Regions from separate parts of the Devosia honganensis genome, predicted to be linked through region 1. Evidence: riboswitches for the same ligand, from Rfam matches in the RefSeq annotation. Region 1 holds a riboswitch; the other holds the start of a gene.

Evidence for each region. Region 1 has a riboswitch for thiamine pyrophosphate ahead of ACFOOL_RS14655 (ABC transporter substrate-binding protein). Riboswitches for the same ligand answer to the same signal wherever they lie in the genome.
Region 2: another riboswitch for thiamine pyrophosphate. It lies ahead of thiB (thiamine ABC transporter substrate binding subunit); the one in region 1 lies ahead of ACFOOL_RS14655 (ABC transporter substrate-binding protein).

The regions. Positions count from the first base shown of each region.
Region 1 is NZ_JBHRYD010000013.1:303,577-315,631, forward strand. Features, by position in the region: gene ACFOOL_RS14620 (DUF4142 domain-containing protein) at 1-210, shown strand, start outside; gene ACFOOL_RS14625 (SDR family oxidoreductase) at 357-1,127, shown strand; gene ACFOOL_RS14630 (hypothetical protein) at 1,226-1,459, shown strand; gene ACFOOL_RS14635 (putative transporter small subunit) at 1,581-1,712, opposite strand; gene ACFOOL_RS14640 (sodium:solute symporter family protein) at 1,712-3,388, opposite strand; gene ACFOOL_RS14645 (hypothetical protein) at 4,084-4,578, shown strand; gene ACFOOL_RS14650 (DUF4260 domain-containing protein) at 4,664-5,041, shown strand; TPP riboswitch at 5,141-5,245, shown strand; gene ACFOOL_RS14655 (ABC transporter substrate-binding protein) at 5,448-6,332, shown strand; gene ACFOOL_RS14660 (hypothetical protein) at 6,524-6,808, shown strand; gene ACFOOL_RS14665 (HAD hydrolase-like protein) at 7,047-7,748, shown strand; gene ACFOOL_RS14670 (ArsR/SmtB family transcription factor) at 7,745-8,164, opposite strand; gene trhA (PAQR family membrane homeostasis protein TrhA) at 8,297-8,983, shown strand; gene ACFOOL_RS14680 (DUF192 domain-containing protein) at 8,991-9,485, opposite strand; gene ACFOOL_RS14685 (cold-shock protein) at 9,547-10,164, opposite strand; gene ACFOOL_RS14690 (VOC family protein) at 10,350-10,766, shown strand; gene ACFOOL_RS14695 (YcbK family protein) at 11,418-11,894, shown strand; tRNA gene ACFOOL_RS14700 (tRNA-Glu) at 12,009-12,055, shown strand, end outside.
Region 2 is NZ_JBHRYD010000001.1:681,878-693,932, reverse strand. Features, by position in the region: gene ACFOOL_RS03325 (DUF1192 domain-containing protein) at 1-145, shown strand, start outside; gene rcdA (protease adaptor protein RcdA) at 442-969, shown strand; gene rpmE (50S ribosomal protein L31) at 1,025-1,246, opposite strand; gene ACFOOL_RS03310 (ABC transporter ATP-binding protein) at 1,470-3,287, shown strand; gene ACFOOL_RS03305 (thiamine diphosphokinase) at 3,621-4,319, opposite strand; TPP riboswitch at 4,347-4,447, shown strand; gene thiB (thiamine ABC transporter substrate binding subunit) at 4,515-5,519, shown strand; gene ACFOOL_RS03295 (hypothetical protein) at 5,772-7,364, shown strand; gene ACFOOL_RS03290 (ATP-binding cassette domain-containing protein) at 7,348-7,983, shown strand; gene ACFOOL_RS03285 (hypothetical protein) at 7,999-9,924, opposite strand; gene ACFOOL_RS03280 (adenylosuccinate synthase) at 9,973-11,262, opposite strand; gene serA (phosphoglycerate dehydrogenase) at 11,552-12,055, opposite strand, start outside.

The sequences.
Region 1 (12,055 bases):
GAAATAATGGACAATCTGTCGAGCCTGAGCGGTGAGGAATTCGATACGGCTTACATCCAGGCTCAGGTGCAGGCCCATGACGAGGCTGTCGCCCTGTTCGACGGCTATTCCAGTAATGGCCAGGATGGCGCGCTCAAGCAATTCGCTGCCGCCACTCTGCCCACCCTCGAGGAGCATCAGGCCCACGCCCATGAATTGGCGGGCCATTGATTCCGTGGCGCGTGCGGGAGCCCACTTTCTCGCTCGGAAGCGATCAGCGATCATACATGCGACGTTTCCAGGTGCGATGCTGAAATCGGGTCGCTTCCCGGAACGCGCAGGGCGATGAACCCCCGTCACCAATAAACGAGGGTCAAATGTCCAGACTTCAAAACAAAGTCGCCATCATCACCGGCGCAACTTCCGGCATCGGCCTGGCAGCAGCCAGGCTGTTTGCCCACGAAGGCGCCAGCCTGATCCTGTCCGGCCGCCGCGAGGACGCACTCGGAGCCTTGTCCGAGGAGATCAGGGAGGCAGGTGGAAAGGCGTTCGCCGTAGCGGGCGACGTGAAATCCAGCGATCACGCCAAGGCGTGTGTCGATGCCGCCATCGATCAGTTCGGCGGGTTGGATATCGCCTTCAACAACGCCGGGGCGAGCGGCGCATCCGGTTCGATTACAGACATCTCCGAAGACGGTTGGCGCGATACCATAGACACCAATCTCACCAGCGCTTTCCTGGGCGCCAAGCACCAGGTACCCGCGATGCTCGAGCGCGGGGGCGGATCGCTGATCTTCACTTCATCATTCGTGGGGAATACGGTCGGCTTTCCCGGCATGGCCGCTTATGCGGCGAGCAAGGCCGGCCTGATCGGGCTCGTCCAGGTATTGGCGGCAGAATTCGGACAGGGCGGTGTCAGGGCGAACGTTCTGTCGCCAGGCGGCGTCGACACTCCCTCCAACGCTGCCAACGCTCCGGGAGCCGCTCCCGAAACCCGCGCCTTCATCGAAGGGCTGCATGCAATGAAACGCTTGGGCAAGCCGGAGGAACTGGCCGAGGCGGCCCTCTACCTGGCGTCCGACGCATCCAGCTTCATGACCGGCGCGAGCCTGCTGGTCGATGGCGGCGTCTCCATCACCCGAACCTGAATTGCAGCCGGCTGGAGAAATTCGGTCGGCTGTTCTGCTCGCTGGCACTCGACGGCTGGGAATGGTGCCGCCTGCCCTGCAATGGATCGGCCGAAGTGATGGAACGCATCCGCGCAATTCCACCTTTCAACGCCGAAGGAGGCCAAGCGATGACGCCAAGCGATAAACCGGACATTCCGCGCGATCCTCACGGTGACGATACGGGAAAGCTGCTGCCTCGGCAGCGTCCGGGCCCAACCAAGAGCGAAAAGGAATTGAGGGAGAACGTCGAGGTGAATGACTACGCCAACGACGGCATGGGAAAGCGCATAGGCGGAGAACTCCAGGAGTGAGGAGCGGCCTCGGCGCACCTCGATCCTGTTCATCTCGGCGCCCAGCGTTTGCCGGACATGGAATAAAGCCCCGGCGTTTCCGCCGGGGCTTGGACGATCGCTGTGGTGCTAGCTGATCTCGTTAGATCATCGGGCGATTTTCGGCCTTGGCCTGCAGCCAGTCGGAGTGAAATGCACGCACAAGGTAGAACAGGACACACGCCACGATGACGGGGAATGCGAGGACATAGGCGGTGAGGAAAACGGGGGACATTAGTGGGTTCCTTTCAAGCTTAGCGACCGGCCCGAGAGCGCTGCGGATTCAGCGACATCGAAGTTGCCGGCATTTTTTGCGATGGAAGAGAAGTCGAAATTCATGTCGCTGCGCCACGACATGAGAGTGCAGATGATGGCGCTGATGGCGTAAGCCAGGAGCGATGCCGTCAGCACCGGGAAGGCATGCAGGGCGCCAAAACCAAACGGGGCCACTGCAATGGTGGCGACGATCCCGACGATGCGCGCAACCCTGCCCCCGAAGAAGCCAAAGGCCATCAGCCCGGCGACGACGCCCACCCCGATCACCGCCAGGATGTCCGAAACAATGGCGACCGGACCGACCAGCTCGATCCAGCCGAAGCGCACCGGGAAGAATACCGCCAACGCAACCAGCACCGAGGTGGTGAAGGCCGGATTGGTGACCTTGTTCCAGTAGAAGCTGGCAATTACCGGGAACACCAAAGCGCCCCAGATTGCCCCGACCAGCACCAGAAGATCGAGAATGTTGAATTTGTTGCTGGCGAAAAAGAGCGCGATAACGGTAGCTGCGATCATGGTAAGGCGGCCGATCAGCAGCATCAGCCTGGGATTGGCCGCGTCCTTTTCTGCTAGGTTCCGCCCGTAGATATCGGCCATCATGATGGATGACAGTGCGGACAGGTCAGAGTCGGCCGTGGAGGCCAGCGACCCAATCACCATGATGAAGAAAATGCACAAAAACCCGATGCTCAGATAGCTCGAGGCGAGCTGCGGGATAAGGTTGTTGGGATCGCCATCCAGCGGCTGAATACCCAGATAAAGAGCGATCACGCCCAGAATGCCGACACCGATCACTGTGGCGCCGTAGCCAATGGTGGCGGTGATGAAGGTCCGCTTGATCATGTCCTCGCGAACGGCAAACAGACGCTGGGCGATGGTCTGGTTGCCGATGGCATAGGCCAGCACCGCGGCGATATAGGGCGCGCCCTGGTTCATGAAGGCCTCGGAGGAGAAGAACGAGCTTTGCTCCGCCGTCAGGTTGGTCGCGCCGACAACGAAGATCTCCGTCCCGCCGGCAGCAAAAAATACGGCCGGCACGATGATCACCACGGCGCCAAGCATAGCCACCACCTGGATGAAATCCGTCAGGATGGAAGCGCGCAGGCCGGACCAGAGCGTATAGAGCAGCACGCCGCTGCCAACGATAAGAATGCCGGCGGTGAACGATAAGGGGGAGAGCATGGCGATCAGCGCACCGCCCGCAATGAAATTGGAGGTCAGGCTCAACAGGCTTCCCAGGACATTGGAGCCCGCGAGGATCAACTGGCTGGATTGACCGTGGCGCGCATGCAGGATTTCGGCGAGGCTGTGGGCATTGGGTGCCAGGCTGCGGATGCGCTTGCCGAATGGGTAGATGAACAGGATCATCAGGGCGCCCCACAGGCCGTAATGGATGGGGCCGGAGACGCCGTAGGTGTAGCCGGAGGTGGCTGAGGCGTAGAGGGAAGAGGCCCAGATCCAGGTGGCGGTCATCGATGCGGCCGAGACGCCAAGACCGACATTATTGCCGGCAGTCATGTAGTTATCGGCATTTTCTTTTTTCTTACCGATGGAGACGGAGATAAAGAACGTGCTGCCGAAAAAAAGCAGAAGCAGGAGAAGCGTTAGGGGAGTCCCTAATTGTTGGAGTTGCATTTTTCCTCTTGGAGGCGTTGCTGTTTAATCCGATGCGCAAAGGCAATGGCGTGCCCTGCAACAAAAAGTTGCGGCACATCGGGGCTCAGTTTGGGTGCCGGCAATCTGCCGACCTGGGGAACGCGGCGAAGGCGACCCGGGAGGATGAGCGACAGTGGGGCTCATCAGGATGTGCTGCCCAGCAGCCCGGCTCTGATACAACCTTCGGGAGCGGAAAGCCACCCCTGCCCCCGAAACGGCGGTATTCCCGAGGAAATTCCGCCAGAAATTAACTATCGATCCGCATGAACTCCGGCAGAAATCTCCTGATTTCGACTGATAAAGAATCAGGCCCGCACATCACGCACCTGAATAATCGCAGGAACTTTCCGGAGAGGATCGGGAATTTTGGGAAAGGTCGATATAAAGTTGAAATCTACCGCCATAGAAACTGTTTAGTTGCTTGCAGGAAGCAAAATTCCAATTTTAATTTGTAAGGAGTGAGGCAACAGCACGCTCGATAGAATGGGTCGATCCCATCGGGAGCCTGCCCGCCCTGACGGACCTGTTCGATCAGCGTGTTTGCGGCTGCTTCCAGCGTTTTCTCAACTGCAATCGTTCATCGAAGGCCGCCCGTCCCACCGTGATGGTGACGAGCGCCAAGACATGACCCCGATGGACCGTCTAAACTGCTGACAACCAGAATGGAGCCCAAAATGCGGTTTGCTTCTGCGATGATCGCTGCGGCCTTGCTGATGGTCACGCCGGTTCAAGCGCATCGTGCAATTTCAGCAGAAAGCGCGGCCGGATCGTTCGTGCCATCTGTCGAAGCGTTCATCGCCACCCTGCCCGTTGAAACCGAGCAATTCTCCGTCCGCATCAATCGCTGTACCGGCCCGCAGGGCGAGCTTTCGGACCTCATGTATTATGTCTGGGTCGGCTGGCGAGGGACGGCAGACAACGCCGCCGAAGTGCTTGAACAGGCGCATGATGCCTGGACTTCCCGGGATTGGGACATCACTCGTCATCGCCAACTCGATAACGGCGGACTGAACATCGCCGCTGCAGACCCCGCAACTGGCCATAGCTACTCTCTCGATTCCGGTTTTCCCGCCGGCCCCAACACGCTCATCGTGGGGTTTTTCAGCACGCGATGTTTCGAACATTCCCCCGGTGCAGCGCCATTCGGCTCCTTTGCCTGGCCGGGCTGACCTGATGAGCAAGCCCAACCAGCGAAGCTGGTCCTCGCAGCCTATTCATGCCAATCTCTCATGACGTCAGATGGAAGACGTGGCGATGCAGGATACCGTATTATGGCAAAGGCTCGAAGGCGCCGCCGTCTTCGCCGCGGGCATCTGCCTGTACCTTCTCAATGATGGCGGCATCGCGTGGTGGCTGGCCATCCTTGTGTTCTTTGCCCCCGATCTGAGCTTTGCGGGTTATCTGCTCGGGCCCAAGGTCGGGGCCTTCGTCTATAATCTCGTCCATGTCTACGCGTTTGGCATGATGCTCCTCGTTACGGGCGCAGCATTGTCGCTGCCCATACTGGGCGCACTTGGAGCGCTTTGGCTCGCTCATTCGGGGTTCGACAGGATGGTTGGATACGGCCTGAAATCAACCGCAGGCTTCCAGTTCACGCACCTTGGCCGGATCGGGAAGCAGCGCGACGACTAACGGGCCGCCACCAATGAGCGAGACCGATTGAGGGGCATCGATGGCGGAGCTTCGCCGGTTGCCCCGATTTGCAATCGGACACTCCCAGTGTTAAGTCCGGCCTGTCCTCAGGGGTGCTCCATACGGGGCTGAGATGCGGTGAAAACCGCGAACCCTAAAGCTGATCTGGATAATGCCAGCGGAGCGAGATGGAAATGCTGTACGGCATACCACATCCTATCCTTACACCTGCCAACGGTTCGTCGGTTCATTATGCGACGGGCGTGGCGGCGGGCTGGCATCCGGATCGATCCATTAACCGGTTGATCAACAGGATGCTTTCATGCCCTTTCACCGCTACATTCCCGCAGCAGTGCTAGCCGTCGCCTCGGCGACTGCCCCACTTGTAGCCGCTGAGCCAGTCTCAGTGACGCTGGACTGGACCCCCAATACCAATTTCGTGGGACTCTACGTCGCCGATGCGCTGGGCCTTTACGAACAAGCCGGGCTTGACGTCACCATCGCCCCGTTTGAGTTCGGGCAGCCGAACGGCGATGTTGCGGCCTTTGGCGTCCTCGATTTCTATACTGCAAAGGCCTCCGGGCTCGACGCCGTAGGCGTTTACGCCGTCATCCAGACCGAAACCGGCCGCCTCGCTTACCGGGGGAACGCAGTCTCCGGTCCGCGAGATCTCGCCGGCAGCATCTATGGCGGGTTCGGCACCACATGGGAAAAGGCCATTGTGGACACCATGATCGCCCATGACGGGGGCAATCCGGACTACGAGGCGGTGACACTAGACGGCTCGGTCTACGACGCGCTGCGCGCCGGCGAAATCGACTTCACCCTCGACGTGCTTACCTGGCAAGGCGTCGAGAACACCCTTGAGGGGCACGATGTCGGCGCTTTTCGATATGCTGATTATGGAGTGCCGGACCAACACACGATAATTCTTGCCGCCGACGCAACTTTCCTTCGCGAGCGCCCGCAGGTGGCCCAGGCGTTCATAGATGCGACGCGCACCGGCTATGCATACGCAGTAGCCAACCCCGCCGAAGCCGCAGAAATGCTGATCGCCGCGGCTCCCGAGCTCGCGGAACGGCAATCCCTTGTTCATGCCTCTATGGAAGTGATGGTCGCTGGCCATTACCTGGCTCGCGAGGACGGAACCATAGGCCGCTTCGACGATGAAATGATGATCGGCCTGGGTGAATTTCTGTTCGACTATGGCGCCCTCTCAGGGCCCGATGGCGCCCCGCTTCCCGAACGCCCGGACTTCGCGTCCTGGTACACCAACGCCTATCTCGATTGAACATTCAGGGGGCGGGCTCTCCCGCCCCCAAATGCTGGACGCGCCATGATTAAAAGGCAAGAAAACCCAATCGTTTAGCGAACACGCAATACATCCCGTCGGCCGCAAGGCCCGGGTTACGCCGCCCCGGATGAGCCGCTGGCTTTCCGCACCCTTCCTTGCATTTTAAGAATGCATTTCAACACACGTTAATGACGCCGCGCTATTGGAGCCGCATGGAAGCACTGACGGAAAGACGGGAAGAAGAACGGGAGCCACCAGTGCTGACGGGGCCGGCTGAAGCAATCTCCAATGGCGGCCGGATCGCAGTCTCCGTGATGAACGTATCGCCGTCCGGGATAATGCTGGAAATGCCCGAGGCCGCGATCATTCCCGCTTTATTCACCCTCGCCATCGGCGAGCATCGCCATCCGTGTGAGTTGATTTGGCGAAACGGAACACGCGCTGGTGCTCGTTTGATAGGCTCGAAGCGGTAGGGACTGCCTGCCAACAACACGGCCTTCGGTTCGGCTAACGAGCTCAATTAACTGGCGGCATTTGGACGCTATTTCCACAACCGAAAAGCGCCCCAAGGCGCCGGCGAGCGGGCGCGACGGCCTGCGGCGGATGCGCCGTAGCGTTAATTTCGGGTTGTGCCTTCGGGCGAATTGCGCCACCTTGCCGCCACAAACGGGGATTGGTCCACTGGCTGATAACGCAAACCGACCCACCATCGTGCTCTTCGACCTCGATGGCACCTTGGTGCACCACGTCAATCCGCGCGTATTGCAGGCGCTGGAGTTCCTGGACGACTGCTCGCATCGGGGTGGGCGGCTCGTGGCGCGGTTCCGGCTGGCGCGGCGCAGCCGTGCGGCGGCGCAGCGCGCCCCCAAGCTGCTGGTCCACAAGGCCATTCACAAGGTGCGCCGCAAATCCGTCGAGGAAATGCTGGTCCCCTGCGCCACCATGCGCTCGACGCTGGAGCGGCTGCGGGCCGAGGGCGTGACGCTGGGCGTGGTTAGCAACGGGCTGGGCTGCGGCTATGGCCACGACGTGCTGGAAACCTTCGATCTGCGGAAATATTTCAGTTCCGCCGTCTTCCGCGAGGACGTGGCGCGGGGCAAGCCCTGGCCCGATTCGATCCTCGTCGCCTTGCGGGGCATCGGCCGCGAACTGCGGCGCAGCGACGTCATCTGGTATATCGGGGACCAGCGCAAGGACATCACCGCCGCCCAGGCCGCCTCGCAGGCGATGGGCCGCACCATCCGCCCTATCGCCCTGGGGGCGCGCGCCGCCCTGGGCGCGGTCGAAGCCCGGCTGTCCCCCGCCCAGATCATGTGGACGCCCGGCGATTTTGAACGCGCCGTCAACGCCGCCTTCAACGCCGAGGCGAACGAGCTTTCCCTCGCCGCCTCGCTGCCCGCACCGCTGCTTTAGAAATCGAACCCCATCTGGCTGGTGGGACCGGGCTTTTTCGCCCGGGGCAGCGGTGTGCGGACAGGGGCCGGTTCCACCGGCGCTGCCGGCGCCGCGCCATCGCCGGAAGCCCGAAGACCGCCGATCCAACCGACCGCCTTGTCCAGCCGCGAGAGGCGCGGGGCATAGAGATTTTCCCGCCCCTTCTTCACCTCGGCGACGAGCCCGGCCGTCTTGAGCACGCGCAGATGCCGCGAGATGGCGGGACGGCTGATGGAGAAGGCCTCGGCCAGCCGGTGCACCGGCAGCGGCCCGGCGCGCAGCAATTCCAGGATGCGGCATCGCGTGGCGTCGGCGAGCGCCGAATAGACGGCTATGGGGGGCTTGATCTTCCGCATCATGCCCGCGGTTAAAGTAACGCCGGCGTTACCCGTCAAGGCCGCCGGCGCCTGGAAAGCCCTTGTTCACCAGGAATTTTGAGGGAGGATTCACGACGCCGGCCGATCGCGGCCGGTCGGAAAGATATTGGTCACACCGGTGCCACACGATGATGGCAGGGAGGCAGGATGATGACCAGCAGCGTCCAGACGGCCCCGGCGCGGGCGGGTAGCGAGCGCCGCGCCTATTCGGTGCCGGAGCTCGTCGCCGACGCCGTAGTGCATGTGCTGGGCCTCGTGGGGGCCGTGGCCGCCGGCTCGGTGCTGCTGGCGCTGACCCTGCTGCACACGGCGCCCGACGCCTTCCCCGCCCTGCTGGTCTATGTCTCGACGCTGATCGTGGTCCTGGGCGTCTCGCTGGCCTATAATCTGTGGCCGGCCTCGCCGATGAAGCACTATCTGGCCCGCCTCGACCAGGCGGCGATTTTCCTTTTCATTGCAGGATCTTACACGCCGTTCCTGGCCATTATCGGCGGCACTTCCACAGGCGTCGCGATGATGAGCCTGGTCTGGGGCGCCTCGCTGGTCGGGGTGGCGCTCAAGCTGATCGTGCCGCAGCGCTTCGGGCGGGTGGCCATAGTGCTGTACCTGGCGATCGGCTGGAGCGGGGTGCTGGTGTTCCAGTCGCTGGGCCAGGCCCTGCCCGCCAGCACATTGTGGCTGCTGCTCGCCGGCGGCGTCACCTATTCGGCCGGAATCGTCTTCCACCTGTGGGAAAAGCTCAAATTCCAGAACGCCCTGTGGCATGTCTTCGTGGTGGCGGGGGCGAGCTTGCATCTGTGGGCAGTCATCGACTGCATGGTCATCGCCCGCCTCTAAGCCATTGTTATTGTGCTGGAATTCGTGGGTGCTCGACCCTGTCGCCGGCCGCGAGCCCGAGCTCGACGGAGCGGCCGCCGGGAATTTCCAGAACGAATTGCACCGGCCCGTCCGAGGGGATGGAGGTGGTGTCGTGCGGGCGGGCATTGACGTGGATGTTGCGCACCTCTCCCGCGGCGTCGATGAAGATCATGTCGAGGGGAATGAAGGTGTTCCGCATCCAGAAGGAAACCTGCCGCTCCGCCTTGAAATCAAACAACATTCCGGCGTTTTCAGCCAGTTCCTGCCGATACATCAGCCCCCGGGCGCGGCTCTCGTCGGTATCGACCACCTCGACGGTGAAGACATGCTCGCCGCTGCCGGCATGCACCACGAGGCGCGATTCGTCGCTGCAGGCGGCGAGCGGCAGGCCGACGGCGAAAACCGCCAGCAGGGTGCCGCCGACGCGCAGGGCCTGTCGCAACACAGGCGCGAATGTCAGCACATCGTTAGCATCGGACACGGCATCAAGGCTCCCTGGAGGCACGATTCATCCCCGTCGAAGACGCGGCCGCCCTGCCCGCTCAATGCGAGGACGGCGCCTCGCCCCAACCATCGGGCCGGATTTCGGCGACCATGAGGCCCTTCGGCCCCTGCCCGTAGCGGACGAGGACGAACTGGCCGGGCCGAAGCTCGGTGATGCCGAAACGGCGCAGGGTTTCCATATGGACGAAGATATCGGGCGTGCCCTCGCCGGCCGAGAGGAAGCCGAAGCCGCGAATGCGGTTGAACCACTTCACCTCCAGCCGCTCCATGCCCGAGGTCGGCTCGACCACCACATGGGTGCGCGGCGGCGGAAGCTGGGACGGGTGGCGGGCGCTCGATTCGTCCATGGAGACGACGCGGAACGCCTGCAGCCCGCCGGGACGGTTGAGCGCCTCGACCACGATGCGGGCGCCCTCATAGGCGGTCTGATAGCCGTCGCGCCGCAGGCAGGTGACGTGCAGCAGCACGTCGGCCATGCCGTTATCGGGCACGATGAAGCCGAACCCCTTGCCGGCGTCGAACCATTTGATGGTTCCCGCCACCTCGATAGTGTCGGCCGCCTGCTGGTCGATCGGAGCGCGGTCCTCGCGCCGTTCCGCTCCCGATTCGCCCAGCCCGGCGGATTCGCCGCCTTCGCCGCTGACCTTGGCCCCCATATTCCAACGCCTTTTCACTCGCCCGCCCCGCGGGTACTCCTCACAGCACGGCGACAGTCTGGCCGATTCAGCGCCAAAAGTTAAGAAGATGTTGCGATTTTGTTGCAGCGGGCCCGGCCCCGCGCCATTGCGGGTGGCGGCGGGGCTTGTTAGCCATGGCCGGCAACATGAAACAGGAGGTCGCCTTGAAATATCTGCACACCATGGTGCGCGTCACCAATATCGAGGACAGCCTCAAATTCTACTGCGAAGGGCTGGGGCTCGAGGAAGTCCGCCGCACCGAGAACGAGAAGGGCCGCTACACGCTGATCTTCCTGCGCGCCCCGGGCGACGAGGGCGGCGAGGTCGAGCTGACCTATAACTGGGACCCCGAAGCCTATACCGGCGGCCGCAATTTCGGCCACCTGGCCTACCGGGTGAAGGATATCTACGCGCTGTGCCGGCATTTGCAGGACATGGGCGTCACCATCAACCGCCCGCCGCGCGACGGCCACATGGCCTTCGTGCGCTCGCCGGACGGCATTTCGGTGGAACTGATCCAGGACGGACACCTGGAGCCGCAGGAACCCTGGGCCTCGATGCCCAATACCGGAAGCTGGTAGGCCCGGACGCGCCTCCGCCCCTTCGTCATTGCCGGAACGAGTCCGGTGGTGACGATGGGGGTGGGTCCGGGGAACCGGGATTCCCGCTTGCGCGGGAATGACACGGTGGAGGGGGCGGGTGACGCGGATGGTGGTGTTTTTCGTGTTTCCGCTCTCCAACCGGCGCTCGGGCGTGACCCGAGGGCCGGGTTTCGCGGGTGCGGTGGTTCCGGGTGGCGCGGGGAGCGTCGCGAGTGGCCCTCGGATCGGAGCCCGAGGGCAGCGGCTTGGGGTGTTCCGGCACATATTCTCCGCTCTTCGTCATTGCCGGGCTTGTCCCGGCAATCCAGCTTTTTTTTCGCGGCTTCGCATGGACCACCGGAACAAGTCCGGTGGTGACGATGGGGGGGTCCTCAGAAGGTCTACGAGGGACCGGGAACCGGGATTCCCGCGTTCGCGGGAATGACACGGTGGGGGCGGGAAATTCGTGGGGGCGGGAAATTCAGTATCTCCCTGCCCTCCCCTCCCCGTTCTTCCCCCGCACCACCCGCCGCAACCTTGCGTTAACCCTGTCGCTTAGCGCGCGGTTAGCGAAACCGGTTTAATTTTAGCGACTGAACCCAGAGCCCCATCGCCCTTGCGAGCCACGACACCGGCCACGGGAAAGTCGCCATGCCCCGCCTGCTCCGCGCTCTTGCCGCCTCCATCCTGACCGCCATCACCATTGCCGGATGCCTGCCCATGGCCATGTTCGCCAGCGGCAGCGGGCCGGGCTATTCGGGGCTGCGCCAGGACTGGGGCACCTATGTCAGCTCCAAGGAGGTGAACGCGCTCTGCCTGTCGCCCAAGCTGCGCTTCCTGATCTGGGAGTTCGAAGGGCATTTCGGCAAGCGCGTGGTGCTGAACTCGGGCTATCGCAACGCCTTCCACAATTCGGCCGCCGGCGGCGCGGAAAACTCCTATCACACCAAATGCATGGCGGCGGATTTCTACATTCCCGGCGTCCCCAAGGAGCAGTTGATCGCCTTCGCCAGGAAAACCGACAGCGTGGGCGGGCTGGGATGCTATCCGGGCCGCAACTTCATCCATGTCGACGTGCGCGACCGGCCGCGCGGCCATCGTGGCCCCGTAACCTTCTCGGGCTGCTGAAAAAACCCCGTCTTTCCCCATTTCGGCGCCGCGAACGAAAAATTCATTGTGGAATCAAGCGAGATGGGTTGCGGTTTCGTCCGGGGACCACTATAGGACCGGCATAGCGCTGATGCGCCCTTCGTCTATCGGTTAGGACGGCACCCTTTCACGGTGCAGAG
Region 2 (12,055 bases), on a different contig from region 1:
GGTCGGAGCGGTGCTCGACGGGCTTTCGGTGGAGGAACTGGAGGCGCGCATCGCCCTTCTCGAAGAGGAAATCGTGCGGCTGCGCGGCGCCATCGCGGCGCGGGGCGATTCGCGCAAGGCGGCCGAGGCGGCGTTCAAGATCTAGCCGGCGAGGCAGTCCTTTTCATGGAATCCGGTCACAGGGTTAAAAAATCGACTCCTGTTAAGCCCGGATTAAGCTTTGCGCGGTAATCTCTCATTATTCAGATTTGTTCTGGATTTTTCAGAGTGGTTTCTCCCTCTGTTTGACGCCTCCCTGTTAACTTCGAGAGCCGTATCCGCGGCTCTTTTTTTCTTTTCGGGCCCGGCGCCACATCCCCACCCAAATTTTAACAATAGTTGCAACCTCCGGGTGACGAAGACCGGCCATGCCCCTAGCATGGCGGCATTGGAGGATTGCTCTTGGCCGAAACGGGCGAAACCAGCCAGGCGATCGCAATCGGTCCGCGCATCGTGGCGTCGGGCGGGTTCGACGCGCTCTATCGCGAAGGCATGGCGCTGATCGAGGCGGTCGCGGCCTATCTCGATGCCGAGGGGCGGCTGGAAAGCCGCGTGCTGCCGCGCGAGGCCGGCTTTCTTTACGCCACTGAATCCATGCGCCTGACCACCCGGCTGATGCAGCTCGCCTCCTGGCTGCTGCTGCAACGGGCGGTCAATGAGGGCGAGATCAGCCGCGAGAATGCCCGCTCCGAAAAGGAGAAGGTGCAGTTCTCCGCCACCCCCTCGCGGCGCGGCGGGCCGGGCTATGAGCAATTGCCCTCACGGCTGCGCGACTTCATCGCCAAGGGTGACCGGCTGTTCGATCGGGTGGTGCAGCTCGATGCGCTGGAGCGGGGCGAACTGCCCGAGGCCGGTGCCGATGGCGGGCCGGGCAATGGCGTCGCCGATCAGTTGGCCCGGCTCAAGGCCGCCTTCATGCGCGCCGAATAGGCCGATAAAAAAACCCGGCATCGGCCGGGTTTTTCGTATTCGAACTGGAAAATCTTTAGATGCCCAGGCCCTTGAAGCGCTCCTTGAAGCGCGAGACGCGGCCGCCGCGGTCCATCAACTGGCCCTGGGTGCCGGTCCAGGCCGGATGGGTCTTGGGGTCGATGTCGAGCTGCAGCGTGTCGCCTTCCTTGCCCCAGGTCGAGCGGGTCTGGTAGGTGGTGCCGTCGGTCATGACCACGTTGATGGTGTGGTATGCGGGGTGGATGTCGGTCTTCATGGCGTCGCCTCAAATCAAACGGGCGCCGCGGCGCCCGGAGAGCATCAAGCTGATATTGGCGGGCTTCCTACAGCACGGGCGCCGGTTTCGCAAGGGTGCACAAAGCCTGGGCACGAGCGATTTTGTCGCCCCCGCCGCGGTTGCGGGGTCCCTGCCCACCCCTTATATGGGAGCGACCGCCGGGCGCCGTCCGGCTCGCTAACAGAAACGGCGCGTTCAAGCCATGACAGATCAAGCCGTTGCGGCACAGGCGGAACCCGAGGAAATCGTCACCGATATCGAGCAGGCGCCGCGCCGGCTCCAGCCGCTGCGCCGGCTGCTGCCCTTCCTGCTGCGCTATCCGGTGCGGCTGGCGCTGACCGTCTTGTTCCTTCTGGTCTCGGCCACGTCCTCGCTGGCCATTCCCGCCGTGATGGGCGGGGCCATCGACGAGGGGTTCCTGGCGCAGAACCTCGAAAATGTCGGCCGCTATGGCTGGCTGATCATCGGCATTTCCGCCATCATGGCGGTGGCCAGCGGCGCCCGCTTCTATTTCATCTCCGTCATCGGCGAGCGGGTCGTCGCCGATCTTCGCCAGGCCGTGTTCAGCCATCTGCTGACGCTGGAGACCCGCTATTTCGACACCCATCGGGTGGGCGAGCTCACCAGCCGCCTGAATGGCGACGTGACCGTCATCAGGGGTGCGGTGGGCTCCAGCTTCTCGCTGGCCCTGCGCTCCCTCGTCACCATTGCCGGGGCGCTGGTGATGATGATCCTCACCAGCCCGGTGCTGACCCTGGCCGTGGTCATCGCCCTGCCGGCCATCCTCATTCCCGTCTTCATCTATGCGCGGCGCCTGCGCGGCATGTCGCGCCGCACCCAGGACGCGCTGGCCGATCTGTCGGCCATGGCCACCGAGATGCTGGGCGCCAACCGCACGGTCAAGGCCTTCACCCAGGAAGGCGAGCAGGCCGCCCATTACGAGACGCGCAGCGAAGCCAGCTATCGCGCCGAGGTGCGCCGGCTGGGCGCGCGGGCCGTGCTGGTGGGCATGGTCATCTTCCTGGGCACGGCGGCGCTGGTGGGCCTGGTCTGGTGGGGTGCCCGCGCCGTGTTCGACGGCTCGGTGACGGCCGGCCAATTGGCGCAGTTCCTCGTCTATGCGCTCATGGCCTCGGGCGCGCTCACCAATATCTCGGAAGTGCTGGGTACGCTGCAGACCGTGTCCGGCGCCACCGAACGGCTGACCGAAATCCTCGACACCAGGGCCGGGATCGCCGATCCGTCCCGTCCCGTCCCCCTGCCCGAGCCGCCTCTGGGCACGGTCGCCTTCGAGAATGTCGGCTTCGCCTATGGCGGCGCCGGGGCCGAGCCGGTGCTGTCCGCGCTCGATTTCACCGTGGGCAAGGGGCAGACGGTGGCGCTGGTCGGCCCCTCGGGCTCGGGCAAGTCCACCACGCTGTCGCTGCTGCAACGGCTCTACGACGTGACCTCGGGCACGATCCGGGTCGACGGCATCGATATCCGCGACGTGCGGCTGGACGAATTGCGGCGGCGCTTCGCCTATGTCGAGCAGGAGCCGATCATCTTCTCGGGCACGATCGCCGAGAATATCCGTTTCGGCAAACCCGGCGCCGGCATGGACGAGGTGATCGCCGCCGCCAGGGCGGCGCTGGTCGACGATTTCGTCGCCGACCTGCCCGATGGCTACGAAACGCTGGTGGGCGAGCGCGGCGTCATGCTTTCGGGCGGCCAGAAGCAGCGCCTCGCCATTGCCCGCGCCATACTCAAGAATGCGCCGATCCTGCTGCTCGACGAGGCGACCAGCGCGCTCGACGCCCAGAGCGAGCGTCTGGTGCAGCGGGCGCTCGAACATCTCATGGCCGGCCGCACCACGCTCGTCATCGCCCACCGCCTCGCCACCATCCGCGACGCCGACACCATCCTGGTGCTCGAGGGCGGCCGCATCATCGACCAGGGCACCCACGACCAACTCGTCGCCAAGGGCGGCCGCTACGCCGAACTGGCCAAACTGCAATTCCGCCTGGCCGAGGCGGTGTAGGGCGGTCCCGGCCGTTCCCACCCCGCACCGAACCCGCCATTAGAGCCTTTCACTGTCAAGCGGATCAGCGCCTTCTTGCTCCCCTCCCCCTTGAGGGGAGGGGTCGGGGGTGGGGGTCCTTCGGTGCTCCACCAAACCCACCCCCTCCCCAACCCTCCCCTCAAGGGGGAGGGAGCGCTGGTCGCCGATTCCGTCAAAACATGAAAGCCTCTAAGCCGCTATCCCGCGCCCGCGACGACCGGCCCTCGGATCAAGGCCGAGGGCAGCAATGGTGAGTGCTCGCATGGCGCAAGCTATCTCGGCGCCGCCCGCCTTCCGCGATCCGATTCCCCCTCATCCCGTCCGAAACACCGCCATCAAATCCCAGAGCCGCCGCCGGTCGAGGATCAGCAGCCAGGGCGTCGCGTCCTCGGGCACGATCTCCACCGTGCCGCCCGTTCCTTCATTGGAGGTGCCCAGGCGCCCGGCCGGCTCCAGCAGCAGGGCGTCGAGCGGGTAGCGCAGGCCCAGCGAGCGCCGGAAGCGGATCGGGGCGAGGGGGTGGATCGAAACGCGCTCGCCCGGCGCGGCCTCGAAGGCGAAGGGGCCCGATATCGCCAGCGCCAGGTCGACCTCGTCCACCAGCATCACGCGGCGCTCGTGCGCCACCTGCCGCACGGCGCTGAGCGCCGCGAGGGTATGGTCGAGCCGCCTGCCGGTCATGCCCAGCGCCAGGGTCACCGGCGCCCGGGTCGAATAGAGCGCCTTCTGGAAATCGGTGGTGATCTGCTCGTCCAGATGCAGGATGCGGGTGCGGCCCGCCCAGGCGTCGGGGTCGGCGAGGGAATCGAGATCGCCGATGATCGCCTCGGGCATCAGCCCGGCGGCGGCGATGCTGTCCGCGCCGCCATCGGCCCCGACCAGCGCCACGCCGCGCGCCGCCAGCTCGCGCAGCAGGGCCGGGTCGGCCGTGCCGCCACCGACAATGGCAAGGGGACGGGAAAAGACCAGCGGCGCCCTGTCGCCGGTCGGAGGAGGGAGGGGGGATTGCACTTCGGGTCGTCTCTCAATATGGTCCGCATCGTCTCGCTGGGGTGTTCCGGTTGCCGCCGGAGCTGAGAGTTACCCATTGAACCTGAACCAGGTCATGCTGGCGGAGGAAGTACGAGATGGCAAGGGCGCTTTCTCGCGCCCCGCCATTGACACATCCCTTCACCCATGGCCGCACACCACCGAAGGGAGACCGATATGGTCAAGTCCTCCTCTCTGGCGCTTGCGGTCCTCGTTGCCGGGCTTTGCGTCCCGGCCACTGCGCAGGATGCGCCGATCCTCACCATCTACACCTATGACGGCTTCGCTTCCGAATGGGGGCCGGGCGTGCCGCTCAAGGAAGGCTTCGAGGCGGTTTGCGGCTGCACCGTCAATTTCGTCGGCGCCGACAGCTCCATCGGCACGCTGCGTCGCGTCCAGCTCGAAGGCGACAGCACCGAGGCCGATATCGTGCTGGGGCTCGACACCGCCATTGCCGGCGAGGCGCGGGCCACGGGCCTGTTTGCCGATCACGGGCTCGAGCTGTCCGGCCTCTCCCTGCCCGGGGCCTGGGCGGATGCGCAGTTCGTGCCCTTCGACTATTCGCATTTCGCCTTCATGCACGATACCGACACCATGCCGGTGCCGCCCGCGTCCTTCGAAGAGCTGATCGCGCTGCCCGATACGGTCAAGATCGCCATTCAGGACCCGCGCTCGGCCACGCCCGGGCTCGGGCTGCTGCTGTGGATCAAGGCCGCCTATGGCGAAAGAGCGCCCGAAATCTGGGCCGGCCTCAAGCCGCATATCCTCACCATCACCCGTGAATGGAGCGAGAGCTATGCGCTGTTCCTCGATGGCGAGGCCGATATGGTGCTCTCCTACACCACCTCGCCGGCCTACCACATCTATGATGAGGGTGATCACACCATAAAGGCGGCGCTGTTCGAGGAAGGTCATTTCGCCCAGATCGAGGTGGCGGGCATCCTCAAATCCTCCGGCCAGCAGGAATTGGCGCGGCAGTTCCTCGCCTATCTCACTTCGCCCGAGGGGCAGAAGGCGATTCCCACCACCAACTGGATGTTCCCCGTGGTGGATCTGGGCGCCGAGCTCGACCCATCCTTTGCCGGCCTGCCGCAGCCGCAAAAAACCCTGACGCTGCCCGAAGCGGACATCATCGCCCATTCCTCCGAATGGATCGATGAAATGCTGACGGCGGTGCAGTAGCGGGGCCGAGGCGATGGCGGCCCGCGATCCCGGGAGCATCGTCACCACCGGGCTCGTCCCGGTGGTCCATCGGCGCGATGTTCCGGCCCCTTCGCCTCCCTCCCCCTTGTGGGGAGGGATCGAGGGTGGGCGTTCGGGATTGCCGGGGAGTCCAATCAATTCATCTAGAAAATCGACGGCACGGCCCCCACCCCTAACCCCTCCCCACAAGGGGGAGGGGAACGCAACAGCTTCTATTGCGGCGGTGCATCCATGCTGACCCTTCCCCGCCGTCCCCTGCGCATTGCCGGGGCAGGCCTGCTGGCCCTCGTCATCGCGGCGCTCATCGCCAGCGTGCTCTGGGCCATTCTGGCGGCGGCCACCGATGCGGGCGGGACCTCGCGCGTCGACATTCCGCATCTGCTGCGCATGACCTCCATCCAGGCGGGACTGACCACCGTGCTGTCGCTGGCGGTGGGCATGGCGGTGGCCTGGGCGCTCAATCGCCTGCGTTTTTTCGGGCGCGATCTGGTGGTGGGCCTGTTCGCCGCCGCCATCGTCACCCCCGGCATGGTCGTGGCCTTCGGCCTCCTGTCCATCTGGGGGCGCAATGGCTGGATCAACCAGATCGGCAATGCGCTGTTCGGCGTCACCTTCGACAGCCCGGCCTTCGGCCTTCAGGGCATCCTGCTCGCCCATGTCATTCTCGACGGCGCCTTTGCCGCTCGCATCCTGCTGGCGCGGCTGGATGCGGTTCCGGCCAGCCGGCTCAAGGTGGGGCAATCGCTGGCGCTGTCCGCCTCGCAGCGCTTCCGCCTCATCGACTGGCCCGCCATGCGCGGCAGCCTGCCGGGGCTGGGCGCCATCATCTTCCTTCTCGCCTTCACCAGCTTTCCCATCGTGCTGCTGCTCGGGGGCGGCCCGGCCAACCAGACGCTGGAAGTGGCGATCTACACCGCCGTGCGGCTCGATTTCGATCTGGTCGGGGCGGTACGGCTGGCGCTGACCCAGATCGGGGTCTGTGCCGTGGTCATCGTCATGGCCTCCGCCTTCACCCCGGTGCCCTCGGCGCTGGGCCGCTCTGCCCAGCCCCACTGGCAGGACGGGCCCCTGGCGCGGGGGGTGCAGGTGCTGGTGCTGGCGCTGGCGACGCTCGGCTTCGCGCTGCCGCTGCTCTCGGTTCTCCATGACGGGCTGGCAGGCGGCCTCGTGCGGGTATTGGGGCAGGAGAGCTTCTGGCGCGCCACCGCCACCAGCCTCGTCATCGGCACCGCCTCCGCCATGCTGACCCTGGCCCTGGCCCTGGTGCTCGCCCTCGGGCGCGGCGCGGCGGGCCACCCGGCCCTGCGGTTGGGGCTCACCGTTCCCGCCTATGCCTATCTCGCCGTGCCGGCGGTGGTGCTGTCGCTGGGCTTTTTCCTATTGGTGCGCAATCTCGGGGTGAAGGCGAACCTGGCGGCACCCTTTGTAGTCGTCATTGCCAACAGTCTGTTGGCGTTGCCCTTCGCGATGGCAACGCTGGGGCCGCCGCTCGAGGCCATCGCCCGCACCCGCGGCAAGCTCATCCGCTCGCTGGGCCTGTCGGGAGCCGTGCAATTCGTCCAGATCGAATACAAGCTGCTGGGGCGCGATATCGGGCTCATGCTGGCGCTGGCTTTCTGCTTCTCCCTCGGGGATCTGGGCGTCATCGCCCTGTTCGGGACGCAGGACTTCCAGACCCTGCCGCTGATGATGTACCGGGCGCTGGGCTCCTATCGCAACAATGACGCGGCGGCCATCGCCGCCCTCCTGCTCATCGGCACCATCGCCGCCTTTGTCGGCCTGCCGCGCCTCATCGAAAGGATCGCCCATGCTCCGCGCCGATGATCTGGTCTTCGCCTATGAGGGGCAGGCGCCATATCGCTTCACGCTCGAGGCAAGTCCTGGAGAAATAACGGCAATTTCGGGCGCCAGCGGGTCGGGAAAGTCGACCCTGCTCGATCTTCTGGCCGGCTTCATCCGGCCCCGCGGCGGCTCGCTCACGCTCGACGGCGTCGATCTTCTGCCGCTGCCGCCCGAAACCCGCCCGGTGTCGCTGCTGTTGCAGGCGGACAATCTGTTCGAGCATCTTTCGGCGGCGGAAAACGCCGCGCTCGGCCTGCCGCGCGGCACCGGGCGCGCGGCGGGGCGGGCAAGGGTGGAGGAAGCGCTGGCCGAGGTCGGGCTCGCCGGGTTGGGGCCGCAATCGGCGTCCACCCTGTCGGGCGGGCAGAAGCAGCGCGTCGCCCTGGCGCGCACCCTGCTGCGCGACCGGCCGGTGCTGCTGCTCGACGAGCCGTTCTCGGCGCTGGACGACGAGACCCGCAAGACCACGCGCGAACTGGTGGGCGAGCTGACCCGCCGCCACGGCTGGCACACCATTCTGGTCAGCCACCATGCCGACGACATCGCGGCGCTGGCGAACCGGCATTATCGGATCGTCGAGGGCCGCCTGGAGCGCGTCTGAGGCGCGCCGCGACCCTCAATCGGCCCAGGCGGTCAGCACCTTGTCGAACAGGACCTGCGCCTCGTCGTCCTTTTCCAGCGTCAGGATGGCGTTGCGGCCGGTGCCGTAGACCACGGCCAGATCCAGCCAGCGGCGGCTTTCCAGCAGGCTGGAATTGTTGGCGGCGTCATTGGGCGAGGCGCTGAGGGCGAAGAGGAAGGAATTGCCCACGACGCGGGCGGCGGCGCCGGCCAATGCCGTGCCCGGCACCAGTTCCTCGTCCTTGAGCAGCACGCCGGCAAGGGTGGCGATCGAGCCGCCGATGAAGGTGTCGGGGACCTCGAAGCTGATTTCCATCAGATGGCTGGCCGGCAGCACCGGGTCGGAATTCTTGCGGATGACGATGGAGACGCCCAGATTGCGCGCCGGGATGCTGGCCTCGGCCACGAGGGTGGGCATGCCGATCTCGTCGACGCCCTCGGTCCAGTCCACCGTGCCCGAGAACGGCACGGCGCCGCTCTGGCCGTCGCTGGAGGCTTCGAGCAACAGCGACTGGTTGCCGGCCAGGACGGCCGGATCGACGCTGGCGGCCGGATCGTTGGCGGAGGAAATGCTGGTTTCCTCGCCCGAAAGGCGTTCCTCGGTCTTGATCTCTCCATTGCCGATCGAGGGCAGGACGGATTCATTGCCGGTGGGCGTGACCGGCTCCGGGGTCGGATCGAGCCGGTCCTCCACCCCTTCGAGGGCGCTGGTCGGCTCGGTCGTGGTGGTGGCGGCGGTGTTGCCGGGCCGGGCCGCGCCCTCCTCGTTCAGCGCCGGATCGGTGGGCGAGGAATCCATGGTGGGCAGCGTTGGCTGCTCGGAAACGGTGGCGGTCTCGGTGACGGCGGTGGTGCGGCCGAACATCTGGTCGAGATCGACATAGCCCTCGCGCCAGGCCCAGAGGCCGGCGCCGCCGACCCCGGCGAGCAGCAGCGCGAAGACGATGAGGAAGATGGTGAGACCCGCTCCGGGGCGCGGCTGGGCGCCGGCCGGCGCAAAGCCGGCGTCGTCGCCGGCTTCCTCGCCATCGAGGGGCGGGGCGGCCTCGCGCTCGGGCAGGGTCGCCGTGGGCTCGCCCCGGGCCTCGCGGTCCAGGGTCTCGATGGCGCGCTCGATGGCGCCTTCCGCCTCGCGGGTGTCGTCTTCCTCCAGGTCCACTTCGCGGATGCTGGAAAGGGCGGCCTCGACCGGCTCGATCGCCGCGTCCGCCTCGGGCTCGGCCGCCGGCCGGCGCGCCAGCGCGGCGCCGCCCAGGCTGGGCTCGATGCGCGGGGGAGGGGCGGTCTGGGACACGCCCCGGGCGGTGTCGGCATTGGCGGCTGTCGTCGGCGGGCGTGGCGTGAAGAAGGAGGGCCGGGCGGGCGGCGCGCTTTCCGGCGCTGGCTGCCCGGCCTCGGGCAGGGCGGGGTCGGGCGAGGGGTCCCTGCCGGTGCCTTCGTCGGCCGATACGCTGACGCCGCTGGTGGCGGCCGCCTCGGCGATGATGTCCTCGATCGAGGTGGTGGAGGCTTCCGCCCTTTCCTCGGCGGGGCCGTCTTCTGCTTCGGGCGCCTCTGCCACGGCGGGCTCGGCGGGCTCCGGAGCTGCCGGCGGAGGCTCCGGCTCCGGGGCCGGCGCCGGTTGAGCAGGCGCCGGTTCGGGGCGGGGCGTGACGGCGGGCGCGGTGGGGCGGGGCGCCAGCGGACCGTCGCGGCCGAGGCTGATGACCGCCTCGCTCGCTTCCTGCTCGACCTGGCGGATGCAGTCCTCGAGCTGCAGCCGGTGCTGGGTGATATCGCGCGCCGGCAGCGGAGGCTGGATGGCGCGCAACTGCCCCACAAGGGCCGAGCGCGCCTTCTCATAGACCGCGCGCCGCGCGGCCCCGTTGTTCTCCGGCAGCGCCGAGATCGCCCGACGCAACAGCTCCTTGTAATCCGCCATGGGCTAGTTGGTACTCACTCTTGCAGCGCCGTCTTGTAACAAAATTTATCAGTCTTGGAACGGGTCAACGACCAGGATGGTGTCGGCCCGCTCGGGGCTGGTGGACAAAAGAGCGACCGGAGCGCCGATCAGTTCTTCGATATGACGGACATATTTGACCGCCTGCGCTGGCAATTCGGCCCAGCTCCGGGCGCCGGCGGTGGTCTCCGACCAGCCTTCCAGAGTTTCGTAGATGGGCTTAACCCGCGCCTGTGCCCCCATTGAGGCAGGCAAATAATCAATCCGTGAACCGTCGAGCTCGTAGCCCACGCAGACCTTGATCTCCTTCAGCCCGTCGAGCACGTCGAGCTTGGTGAGCGCGATGCCGGTGATGCCGGAGGTCTTGACGGTCTGGCGCACCAGCACGGCGTCGAACCAGCCGCAGCGGCGCGGCCGCCCGGTATTGACGCCCACCTCGCGGCCCACCGTCGCCAGATGATGGCCGATCTCGTCATCGAGCTCGCAGGGAAAGGGGCCTTCGCCCACGCGGGTGGTATAGGCCTTGGTGATGCCCAGAACGTAGCCGATGGCGGTGGGGCCGAGGCCCGAGCCCGCCGCCGCCTGGCCGGCCACGGTGTTGGAGGAGGTAACGAAGGGATAGGTGCCGTGATCGTTGTCCAGCAGCGCGCCCTGGGCGCCCTCGAACAGGATGCGCGCGCCCTGGCGGCGCTTGTCCTCGAGCACGCGCCACACCTGGTCCATGAAGGGCAGGATCTGGTCCGCGATCGAAGTAAGCTCCTGATGGATGGTTTCGACGGCGATCTCGGCCAGGCCCATGCCGCGCCGCAGCGCGTTGTGATGCGTCAGCAGCCGCTCGATCTTGGGAATGAGCGTATCGGGCTCGGACAGGTCGACCAGCCGGATGGCGCGGCGGCCCACCTTGTCCTCATAGGCCGGGCCGATGCCGCGGCGGGTGGTGCCGATCTTGAGGCCGGAATTGGCGTCCTCGCGAATGGCGTCGAGCTCGCGATGCAGCGACAGGATCAGCGGGGCGTTGTCGGCGACGCGCAGCACCTCGGGGGTGATGGTCACGCCCTGGCCGCGCAGCTTTTCCATCTCGGCGACGAAATGGTGCGGATCCACCACCACGCCATTGCCGATGACCGATAGCTTGCCCTGGACGAGGCCGGAAGGCAGCAGCGACAGCTTGTAGCTGACCCCGTCGATGACCAGGGTATGGCCGGCATTGTGGCCGCCATGGAACCGCACCACCACGTCGGCGCGTTCGCTCAGCCAGTCCACGATCTTGCCCTTGCCCTCGTCGCCCCATTGCGAGCCGACGACAACCACATTCGCCATAGTTCAATCTTCCCCAAGATGGCGTGCACGAACCGCACACGAAAACAGCCGCTCTCCGTCGCATCGCCGGTAGGATGCGGCCGGACAACAGGTCAGGTCCGATTGTCCTTACATCACGCCGGCAAGGATGACAAAGCCGCAGGCAAGGCAAAAACGCGGCAAAACGCGCTTGTCGACGACAAATCTTCAGGGCCGGGAGCGTCGTCCTTGCCGGCTCCGCCTCGCCGATGCCGCCGGAGACGGGACAGGCGGCCCGGAGGCCGCCCGTGTCAGCGTATTCGCGCCGGCGTCAGAAATGCAGGGCCTTGGCCTGCTTGACGCCCTCCAGCGAGACGATCTCGGCCAGTTGGGTCTCGGTCAGCGTGCCGTCGATCGAGACCAGCGCGATGGCGTCGCCTCCCACCTCGGCGCGGCCCAGGTTGAAATTGGCGATGTTGATGCCCAGCGTGCCCAGAATGGTGCCGAGGCGCCCGATATGGCCGGGCTTGTCCTCATTGGTCACATAGAGCATGGAGGGGGTCAGCTCCGCCTCAAGGTTGATATCCTTGACCTGGATGATGCGCGGCTTGCCATTGGCGAAGAGCGTTCCGGCAAGGCCTCTTGTCTGCCGCTCGGTGGTCACGGTCAGGCGGATATAGCCCTCATAGGCGCCCTGCCGGTCGCGCGTCGTGGTCTCGACGGCGATGCCGCGATCCTTGGCGATCTGGGGCGCCGAGACCATGTTGACGTCGCCCAGCGAAGGCTTGAGCACCCCGTTGATCGCGGCGGCGACCATCGGCCGGATATTGAGGCC